Linked DNA regions of Bradyrhizobium diazoefficiens. The protein of the gene in region 2 interacts with the protein of the main gene of each other region in a pairwise test. Links are inferred from orthologs where the notes say so. Each region holds a gene or a part of one and is shown on either strand. Other genes may lie near its edges.

The links. The genes of interacting proteins can lie anywhere in the genome.
Region 1: the proteins of dnaE (region 2) and JJC00_RS24240 interact in binary tests that used the Escherichia coli proteins (3 or more experiments, as listed by UniProt). The link is inferred for Bradyrhizobium diazoefficiens from one-to-one orthologs.
Region 3: the proteins of dnaE (region 2) and JJC00_RS35555 interact in binary tests that used the Escherichia coli proteins (3 or more experiments, as listed by UniProt). The link is inferred for Bradyrhizobium diazoefficiens from one-to-one orthologs.

What each region holds. Positions count from the first base shown.
Region 1 is NZ_CP067102.1:5,151,067-5,153,957, forward strand. The notes cover bases 46-2,868. They hold JJC00_RS24240 (aminotransferase), read right to left. Parts: upstream 2,135-2,868; coding sequence 956-2,134; downstream 46-955. Other genes in these bases: JJC00_RS24235 (polyamine ABC transporter substrate-binding protein), read right to left, coding at 46-950; JJC00_RS24245 (rhodanese-like domain-containing protein), read right to left, coding at 2,142-2,468; JJC00_RS24250 (potassium transporter Kup), read right to left, coding at 2,640-2,868. Outside these bases: more of JJC00_RS24235, read right to left, coding at 1-45; more of JJC00_RS24250, read right to left, coding at 2,869-2,891. UniProt on the Escherichia coli protein: Shows aminotransferase activity with methionine and histidine as substrates, and to a lesser extent also with phenylalanine.
Region 2 is NZ_CP067102.1:4,140,654-4,144,727, forward strand. What follows is about bases 46-4,051. They hold dnaE (DNA polymerase III subunit alpha), read left to right. Parts: upstream 46-347; coding sequence 348-3,851; downstream 3,852-4,051. Other genes in these bases: JJC00_RS19305 (carbonic anhydrase), read left to right, coding at 3,979-4,051. Also shown: more of JJC00_RS19305, read left to right, coding at 4,052-4,074. UniProt on the Escherichia coli protein: DNA polymerase III is a complex, multichain enzyme responsible for most of the replicative synthesis in bacteria. This DNA polymerase also exhibits 3' to 5' exonuclease activity. The alpha chain is the DNA polymerase catalytic subunit.
Region 3 is NZ_CP067102.1:7,619,261-7,622,284, forward strand. Bases 46-3,001 are described here. They hold JJC00_RS35555 (DNA polymerase III subunit gamma/tau), read right to left. Parts: upstream 2,467-3,001; coding sequence 625-2,466; downstream 46-624. Other genes in these bases: recR (recombination mediator RecR), read right to left, coding at 46-279; JJC00_RS35550 (YbaB/EbfC family nucleoid-associated protein), read right to left, coding at 281-601; JJC00_RS35565 (transporter substrate-binding domain-containing protein), read left to right, coding at 2,842-3,001. In the rest of the region: more of recR, read right to left, coding at 1-45; more of JJC00_RS35565, read left to right, coding at 3,002-3,024. UniProt on the Escherichia coli protein: Part of the beta sliding clamp loading complex, which hydrolyzes ATP to load the beta clamp onto primed DNA to form the DNA replication pre-initiation complex.

The DNA.
Region 1 (2,891 bases), 1.0 Mb from region 2 along the record:
GACAAAAAGTCCGAGTTCTTGGCGGCGACGTCCGGGCGATAGAGATAGTTGATCAGCTCGTAGGCCTCTTTGACGTTCTTGGCATCCGCGGGGATCGCGAGATTGTCGAAGAACATCTGCGCGCCCTCTTTCGGGATCGCGTAGCCGATCTCGATGCCGCTGCCATTGTCTTTCTTGGCTTCCGCGGCACGAGCGCGGGCCTGCATGATGTCGCCGGACCAGCCGACCACGAAGCAGATCTCGCCGGTGGCGAGCGCGCTCAGATATTCGGACGAATGAAATTTCCGCACGGACGGGCGGACTTTTGCGACGGCGTCGGCGGCCTTCTCCAGGTCGGCCTGCTTGGTCGAATTCGGATCGAGCCCGAGATAGTTCAGCGCCGCCGGAAAGATGTCGTCGGCGGAGTCGAGCATGTGGACGCCACAGTCTTTGAACTTGGCCAGGTTCTCCGGCTTGAAGACGATGTCCCAGCTGTCGATCTTGGCGTCGGGCCCAAGGATCTGCTTCACCTTGGCGACGTTGTAGCCGATGCCGGTCGTGCCCCACATGTAGTTCGCGGCAAAATCGTTGCCGGGATCGTAGGTCGAAAGATTCTTGGTCACCATCGACCAGGCGTTGGCCAAATTCGGCAGCTTCGACTTGTCGAGCTTCTGGAAGATGTTCGCCTTGATCTGGCGCTGCAGGAAATAGGCGGTGGGCACCACGACGTCGTAGCCGGACTTGCCGGCCATCAGGCGCGTCTCCAGCGTCTCGTTGGCATCGAACGTGTCGTAGACGACCTTGATGCCGGTCTCCTTGGTGAAGGCCTCAAGGACGTCGGGCGCCATGTAGTTCGACCAATTGTAGAAGTTGACGACCCGCTCCTCGGCCCCCGCTCCTTGCGAGAGGAACGTCAGCGCTGCGGCGATTGCAAAACCAAGGCAAGCCCTGAAACGGCTGACGTTCGTCATCGTCCCTACCTCTTGCGTCCGCGCACCGCGTCCGACAGCCGCTCCAGCGCGGTGTCGAGCGTCTGGTCCTTCTTGGCGAAGCAGAAGCGGACCACCGAGGTCACCGGATCCTGTTCGTAGAACGCCGAGACCGGGATCGCGGCGACCTTGTAGTCTTTCACGATCCGCCAGCAGAAATCGGCATCGCTCTCGTTGAGCCCGAGCGGCGACAGGTCGACGGTGAGGAAGTAGGTGCCCTGCGACTTCAGCACAGGAAAGCCGAGGCTCTCGAGCCCCTTGGTCAGGCGGTCCCTGCTTCGCGTCAGATCCTGGCGCATCGACAGGAAGTACTCGTCGGGCTTGCCGAGGCCGTAGGCGACGGCGGCCTGGAGGTTCGGCGCGGTCGTGAAGGTCAGGAACTGGTGCACCTTGGCGGCGACGCGCAAGAGCGGCGGTGCGGCGCAGACGAAGCCGATCTTCCAGCCCGTCAGCGAGAAGATCTTGCCCGCCGAGCCGACCTTGATGGTGCGGTCGCGCATGCCGGGAATGGTAATCAGCGGGATGTGCTTGTGCTCGCAGAAGGTGACGTGCTCCCAGACCTCGTCGCAGATCGCGATGACGTCGAACTCCTGGCAGTAGCGCGCCAGCAGCTCAAGGTCCTCGCGCGGATAGACCACCGCGGAGGGATTCAGGGGGTTGTTGAACAGCACCGCCTTGGTCTTTGAATTGAAGACGCTTTTCAGCATGTCCTCATTCAGCCGCCAGTGCGGCGGCTCGAGCCGCACCAGGCGCGGAATGCCGCCGGCCTGGCGGATGATCGGCAGATAGGAATCATAGACCGGCTGGAAGCAGACCACCTCGTCGCCGGGCTGCACCACCGACAGGATCGCCGAGGTCAGCGCCTCGGTGCCGCCGGAGGTCACCATCACCTCGCTCATCGGATCGAGCTTGAGGCCGTGCCAATGGCCGTAATGGGTCGCGATCGCCTGGCGCAGCTCCGGGATGCCCATCATCGACGGATACTGGTTGTAGCCGTTGAGCGAGGCGTCGGCGGCTGCGCGGCGGATGTCCTCAGGGCCTGGATCATCAGGGAAGCCCTGGCCGAGATTGATGGCGTTGTTGTCGCGCGCGGCCTGCGACATCGCCTCGAAGATGGTGACGGGAAGGTCGGCGAAGACCTTGTTCAGCGAAGAGCTCTTGGTCATCGCGACGTTAGCCGCCAACCTTGCTGGGGAGACCCGCCGCCTTCCAGCCCAGCATGCCGCCGGCCAGATGCTTGTCGTAAGGCAGGCCCGCGGCCTGGGCGGCGAGCGAGGCGGTCACCGAGCGCTTGCCCGAGCGGCAGGCGAACACGACCTCCTTGCCTTGCGGATCGGGGATCGCCTTGGGTTCGAAGGTCGAGAGCGGCACGACGACACCGTAAGGGTAAGCCTCGGCCTCGACCTCGTTCGGCTCACGGACGTCGACGAGCAGATAGCGGCCCTCCGCAACACCCTTGGAAACCTCCTCGGGGGTCAGATCCTGTACTTGATTTGCCACATCATCCTCCAACGTCGCGGGGCGCTTGCCGGGGCGATCCCGGCCGGCGGGCAACCTCGCCTCTCGGCATGCGAAAATCAAGCGCTACAAAGGCTTGAGCTGCCTTGCGCAAGTTAAAGCTAAATCGCAGCGACTTGAAGCGCGCTTTGAATCCGGCGCTAGATCGTGGCCTTAAATCGTCACCTGCGTGCCGACCTCGACGACGCGGCCGCTCGGGATCTGGAAATAGTCGGTGGCATCGTTGGCGGAGCGGCTGAGCGAGATGAACAGCCTGTCCTGCCAGCGCGGCATGCCGGAATGGGCGGCGGGCTTGAGCGCCCTCCGCGACAGGAAGAACGAGGTCGACATGATGTCGAACTGCCAGCCGAGCTTGCGGGCGATGGCGAGCGCCTTCGGCACGTTGGGCGATTCCATGAAGCCGAA
Region 2 (4,074 bases):
TTTGCTTGACTCCTGAGAACGAAATGAGAACAATGTTCTTCATACGTTCTAGTGATGGAGCAAGCCATGTTCAGGATTTTCGTGGAAGAAGCCGCTGCACTGACGTCGATCGCGCTGTTCGTCGGGATGATCGCGATCTGGGCCCAAGTCATTCCACAGCTCTAGCCGGCCGGGCCCTTGTCGGGCGCCTTGGGGAAAAGCGGAATGAGGCGGCCGATCAGACGCTGCGGCGTGGACTCTGGCGCGACGACACCCCACCATTGTGAGGCGAGTCGGCCGGGCGAGTGCAGGATGCCTCCACCGCCGGCAACCGCTCCAACCCATCTGCAAGAGGCCGTCACGCGACCATGCCGAGCGCCGGATTTGTCCACCTTCACGTTCACTCGGCCTATTCGCTGCTCAAGGGCTCGATCAAGATCGCCAAGCTCGCCGAGCTCGCAAAGAAGGACCACCAGCCGGCGCTGGCGCTGACCGACACCGACAATCTGTTCGGTGCGCTCGAATTCTCAGACAAGATGGCGGGTTCCGGCATCCAGCCGATCGTCGGCTGCGAGCTCGCGATCGATTTCGGCGACCAGGATCCCAATGCGCGCAACGCGCTTCCGCCTTCGCGCGTGGTGCTGCTGGCAGCGCAAGAGCGCGGCTATCGCAGCCTGATGCGGCTGAATTCGCGCGCGTTCCTCGAATCGCCCGACAGCCACGCGCCGTTCATCAAGTTCGACTGGTTCGACGGCGAGACCGAAGGCCTGATCGCGCTGACCGGCGGCCCGGACGGGCCGATCTCGCTCGCGCTGGCGGCGGGGCAGGCCGAGATCGCGGCCACGCGTTGCGAGCGTCTCGCCGGCCTGTTCGGCGACCGCCTCTATGTCGAATTGCAGCGGCACAACATCGACAAGGAGCGGCGCGTCGAGAGCGGACTGATCGACATCGCTTATGCCAAAGGGCTGCCGCTGGTCGCGACCAACGAGCCGTATTTCGCCGCGACCGACGATTACGAGGCGCATGACGCGCTGCTCTGCATCGCCGGCGGGCGGCTGATCGCGGAGACCGAGCGCGAGCAGCTCACGCCCGATCACCGCTTCAAGACCCGCGCCGAGATGGCGGTGCTGTTTGCCGACATTCCGGAGGCGCTGGCCTCGACGGTCGAGATCGCCGAGCGCTGCTCGTTCCGCCCGATGACGCGCAAGCCGATTCTGCCGTTCTTCACTGTCGGTGCCGCCGGCAGCTCCGATGCGGCTGCGGTCGAGGCGGCCGAGCTGAAGCGGCAGGCGGAGGAGGGGCTCGCCAATCGCCTGCACGTGCACGGCTTGTCGCAGGGCACGACAGACGAAGACTATTCCAAGCGGCTGGCGTTCGAGCTCGACGTCATCATGCGCATGAAATACGCGGGCTACTTCCTGATCGTGTCCGACTTCATCAAATGGGCGAAGAGCCAGGGCATTCCGGTCGGGCCGGGCCGCGGCTCCGGCGCAGGCTCGCTGGTCGCGTGGGCGCTGACCATCACCGATCTCGACCCGATCAAGTTCGGCCTGCTGTTCGAACGCTTCCTCAATCCCGAGCGCGTCTCGATGCCGGACTTCGACATCGACTTCTGCCAGGACCGCCGCGGCGAGGTGATCAAGTACGTGCAGGAGCGCTACGGTCGTGACCAGGTCGCGCAGATCATCACCTTCGGTACGCTGCAGGCGCGCGGCGTGCTGCGCGACGTCGGCCGCGTGCTGCAAATGCCGTACGGGCAGGTCGACAAGCTCACGAAATTGGTGCCGCAGAATCCGGCCGCGCCGGTAACGCTGGCGGCTGCGATCGAGAGCGAGCCGAAACTTCAGGCGTTCCGCGACGAAGACCCGGTGGTGGCGCGCGCCTTCGACATCGCGCAGCGCCTCGAGGGCCTGACCCGGCATGCCTCGACGCACGCGGCCGGCATCGTGATCGGCGATCGCCCCTTGAGCGAACTCGTGCCGATGTACCGCGATCCGAAGTCGGACATGCCGGTGACCCAGTTCAACATGAAATGGGTCGAGCCGGCCGGCCTCGTCAAGTTCGACTTTCTCGGCCTGAAGACGCTGACCGTGTTGGACGTCGCGTGCAAACTGCTCAAGCCGCGCGACATCCATGTCGATCTCGCGACGCTGCCGATCGACGATGCCGAGAGCTATCAGATGCTGGCCCGCGGCGAGGTGGTCGGCGTGTTCCAGGTTGAAAGCCAGGGCATGCGGCGCGCGCTGGTCGACATGCGTCCCGACCGTTTCGAGGACATCATCGCGCTGGTTGCGCTGTATCGCCCGGGCCCGATGGCGAACATCCCGACCTATTGTGCGCGCAAGCACGGCGACGAGGAGCCGGAATACCTCCATCCCGTGCTCGAGCCGATTCTGAAGGAGACCTTCGGCGTCATCATCTATCAGGAACAGGTGATGCAGATCGCGCAGGTGATGTCGGGCTATTCGCTCGGCGACGCCGACCTGTTACGCCGCGCCATGGGCAAGAAGATCCGCGCCGAGATGGACAAGCAGCGCGATATCTTCGTCGCCGGCGCGGTGAAAAACGGCGTGCCGAAGGGGCAGGCCGAGACCATCTTCGAGCTGCTCGCTAAGTTCGCCGACTACGGCTTCAACAAGAGCCACGCGGCGGCCTATGCGCTGGTGTCCTACCACACCGCCTACATGAAGGCGCACTATCCGGTGGAGTTCATCGCAGCGTCGATGACGCTCGATCTCAACAACACCGACAAGCTCTCCGAATTCCGCTCCGAGGCGCAGCGCCTCGGCATCAAGGTCGAGCCGCCGAACATCAACCGCTCAGGTGCGACCTTCGAGGTCGGCGACAAGGTCATCTACTACGCACTCGCCGCGCTCAAGGGCGTCGGCATCCAGGCCATCGAGCAGATCATCGAGGAGCGGACCAAGCGGGGGCTGTTCACCTCGCTCGCCGACTTCGCCGCGCGCGTCAATCCGCGTGCGGTCAACAAGCGCATCATCGAAAGTCTCGCCGCCGCCGGCGCGTTCGACACGCTGGAGCCGAACCGGGCGCGGGTCTTCGCCGGCGCGGACTCGATCCTGGCCGCCTGCCAGCGCGCGCATCAGGCCGAGACCATCGGCCAGAACGACATGTTCGGCATGTCGGCGGACGCGCCGACCATCATGCTGCCGCAGATCGAGCCGTGGCTGCCGGCCGAGCGGCTGCGCCGCGAATATGACGCGATCGGCTTCTTCCTGTCGGGCCATCCGCTCGACGATTACGCCACCGTGCTGAAGCGGTTGCGGGTGCAGAGCTGGGCGGAATTTTCGCGCGCGGTGAAGACCGGTGCCACCGCCGGCAAGGTGGCGGCCACCGTGGTGTCGCGCATGGAGCGGCGCACCAAGACCGGCAACAAGATGGGCATCATGGGCCTGTCCGATCCCACCGGCCACTTCGAGGCCGTGCTGTTTTCCGAAGGCCTTGCGCAGTATCGCGACGTGCTGGAGCCCGGCGCCGCGGTGCTGCTCCAGCTCGGCGCCGAGCTCCAGGGCGAGGATGTCCGCGCCCGCGTGCTGCATGCCGAGCCGCTGGATGACGCCGCGGCCAAGACGCAGAAAGGCCTGCGCATCTTCGTGCGTGACACCAAGCCGCTGGACTCGATCGCCAAGCGCCTGGCCGGACCGGAGGCCGCAGGCGCGAACGGCGCCACGCCAAGGATCGGCAGCCCCGGCATCGCGCCGCGCTCCAACGGCGACGGCGAGGTCTCGCTGGTGATGATGCTCGACCTCGAGACCGAGGTCGAGATGAAGCTGCCCGGCCGCTTCAAGGTCTCGCCGCAGATCGCCGGCGCCATCAAGGCGGTCGCCGGCGTGGTGGACGTGCAGCAGATCTAGCGCCGGCTGCCGCGAACGGCACCACGTGCAACGGATGTGGTGGTCTCGTCCTGCAATCTCGGCTATGATCGGCCGCGATAGCGCTCATTGATGAGGGCGCGTCCGTCGCGCCGGGGGGGAGCGGGACATGTGCGATCAGTGCTCTGAAGTCATGCCTGACAGACTGGCGCCATCGCGGCGGTCTGCGATGCTGCTGACGGCCTCGGCGCTCAGCGTCGTCTTC
Region 3 (3,024 bases), 3.5 Mb from region 2 along the record:
GAGATCGGCGACGTCGGCCACAACGACGATGATGGCGGGATCGCGCTTCGGATCGGTGCAGACGGTGCAGGGATTCTGCGTGTCGATGTTGCCGCAGGTCTTGCAGACTTGCACCTTATCGAGGGCGACCTGCAGGGCCGAGGATAGCGGCATCATCAGCGCTTCGCGCTTCTTGATCAGATGCAGCGCCACGCGTCGCGCGGAGCGCGGGCCCAGGCCCGGCAGCCGTGCGAGAAGCTGGACCAGCCGCTCGATTTCGGGACCTGCAACCGCGCCCATATTACTGGCCGAGCAGCCCCGGCGGCAGGCCGAGCCCGCCGGTGAGCGACTGCATCTTCTCCTGCATCGCGGTCTCCGCCTTGCGGCGAGCATCACCGAGCGCGGTCACGAGCAGATCTTCCAGCACCTCGCGCTCTTCGGCCTTCATCAGCGAGGGATCGATCTTGACGCCCTTGACGTCCATCTTCGCGGTCATGCGCACGGCGACGAGACCGCCGCCGGAGATGCCCTCGACCTCCACATTGGCGAGCTGCTCCTGCATCTCCTGCATCTTGGATTGCAGCTGCGCCGCCTGCTTCATCATGCCGAGAAAATCAGCCATGGTTGCTTGTCCTTAAAACTGGCTCAGAGATCGTCGTCGGCGTCGGAACCGTCGGGCGGATCATCAGAGCCATAGTCGGCGTTAATATTGGATTCCGGCGCCTCGGGGGCAAGCCTGCGGACCTCGACGACCTTCGCACCGGGGAAGCGCGACAGCACCTCCTGCACGCGCGGATCGGCCTCGGCGGTGCGCGCATGTTCCTGCTTGGCGGCCTGGCTCACCGAACGCAGCGTCGCCTGGCCCTGCTCGTTGGAAACAATGATGGTCCAGCGGCGGCCGGTCCACAACTCGAATTTTCGCGCGAGCTCGGAGATCATCGTTTTCGACGCGTTCGGCTCGAGCGCGACTTCCAGCCGGCCCTCCTCGAAACGGACGAGGCGCATCTCGCCTTCGAGCGCGCCCTTGGTCATGAGGTCGCGCTTCTGCCCAGCGAGCGCAACGAGCTGGGTGAAGCTGGTGACGCGGAGCTGGGGTGCGACAGCTTGCGGATCCGGCGCGGGCGCCGCCATCTGCGGCCGGGCGCCGCCGCCGAACGCAGTCGGCGATGAGGTCGGCATGCGAACCGGCGCAGCAGAGGTCACGGACGCCGCTGAGGATATTGGTGCCGCCGGCGCGCCGCTGCGCGCAGCACCGCCGCCGCTCACGACCGGCGAACCGCCGCCGTTCTGCTCCAGCATCCTGATCGCTTCGTCCGGCGTCGGCAGGTCGGCGACATAGGCGATGCGCACCAGCACCATCTCGGCGGCGGCAGCAGGGCGCGTCGCGGCCTGCACCTCGGTGATGCCCTTGAGCAGCATCTGCCACATCCGCGACAGCACGCGCATCGAGATCTTCGCGGCGAAATCCTTCGCGCGCACGCGCTCGGTCTCGCCATAGGCGGCATTGTCGGCGGTCGCCGGCACGATCTTCACGCGGGTGACGAAATTGACGAATTCGGCGAGGTCCGAAAGCACGACGATGGGATCGGCGCCGACGTCGTACTGATCGCGGAACTCCTTGAACGCGGCCGCGATATCACCGCGCGCCAGCGAATCGAAGAGGTCGATCACACGAGTACGATCGGCAAGCCCCAGCATCTGCCTGACCGCATCGGCCTTCACGGTGCCTGCCGCATGCGCGATCGCCTGGTCGAGCAGCGACAGCGAGTCGCGCACCGAGCCTTCGGCGGCGCGCGCGATGATGCCGAGCGCTTCGGGCTCGATCTCGACGTTTTCCTTCGCAGCAATATTGGCGAGATGCTTCATCAGCACGTCGGCCTCGACCCGGCGCAGGTCAAAGCGCTGGCAGCGCGACAGCACCGTGACCGGAACCTTGCGGATCTCCGTCGTGGCGAACACGAACTTGGCGTGCTCCGGCGGTTCCTCCAGCGTCTTCAGGAAGGCGTTGAAGGCCGCCGTCGACAGCATGTGGACTTCGTCGATGATGTAGACCTTGTAGCGGGCACTGGCCGGGGCATAGCGCACGCTATCATTGATCTGGCGGACGTCGTCGACGCCGGTATGTGATGCCGCGTCCATCTCCAGCACGTCCATGTGCCGGCTTTCCATGATCGCCTGGCAATGCACGCCCAGCGTCGGCATGCGGATGGTCGGCCCCTTCACCGAGCCGTCCGGCACCTCGTAGTTGAGCGCACGGGCCAGAATGCGCGCGGTGGTGGTCTTGCCGACACCGCGGACGCCGGTGAGAATCCAGGCCTGCGGAATCCGCCCGGTCTCGAACGCATTGGAGACGGTGCGGACCACGGCCTCCTGGCCGATCAGATCGTCAAAGCTTGAGGGGCGGTATTTGCGCGCCAGCACCCGGTAAGGTGCGTTGCCGGCCTGGCCGGCGCTGTCGGGATTGGGAGGGGCGCCAGCGTCGGTCATCGGTCGATCCGCAATGAAATGTCTCTCGGCCGGCTTTTGCGGAAACGAGCGCGCTGGCGGGAAGCCCGCCGGCGCAATTTGCTCGAAAAAACAGGTAGGAGACTGACGAGCGACCCGATCCGGACCTCGTTAGGGCTGCTTCCTTCCGGACCTGACCCGGTTGGCGAGTGGCTCGTCCACCGCCAATCTCCCGGTCCCTATTTGGGGCCAAAAGGTCGGGAAAGCAAGCGGGTATCACCCCGAACGACCACGGCTTGCCCAGCATCCGGGCAATTCCCCGGCTGCCCAGCCGATAGGCTGTGCTTTCACTGCTTGAGGCGCCTTGGTAAGAACGCTCAGCTGAACCCCTTCCAACCAGAAAAGCGATTGATCCCAATGGTTACACGTCGTGATGTTGCATCGATCGTCGGACTTGGCGCCATCGGCGCAGTGACCGCGGGCGCGCTGGCCTCTCCGGCCGTGGCCCAGGCCGCCGATCCCAACGAATCGACCTTTGCCCGCATCCGCCGCACCAAGAAGATGCGGATCGGCGCGGTCGGCGGCGGCGCGCCCTATTAC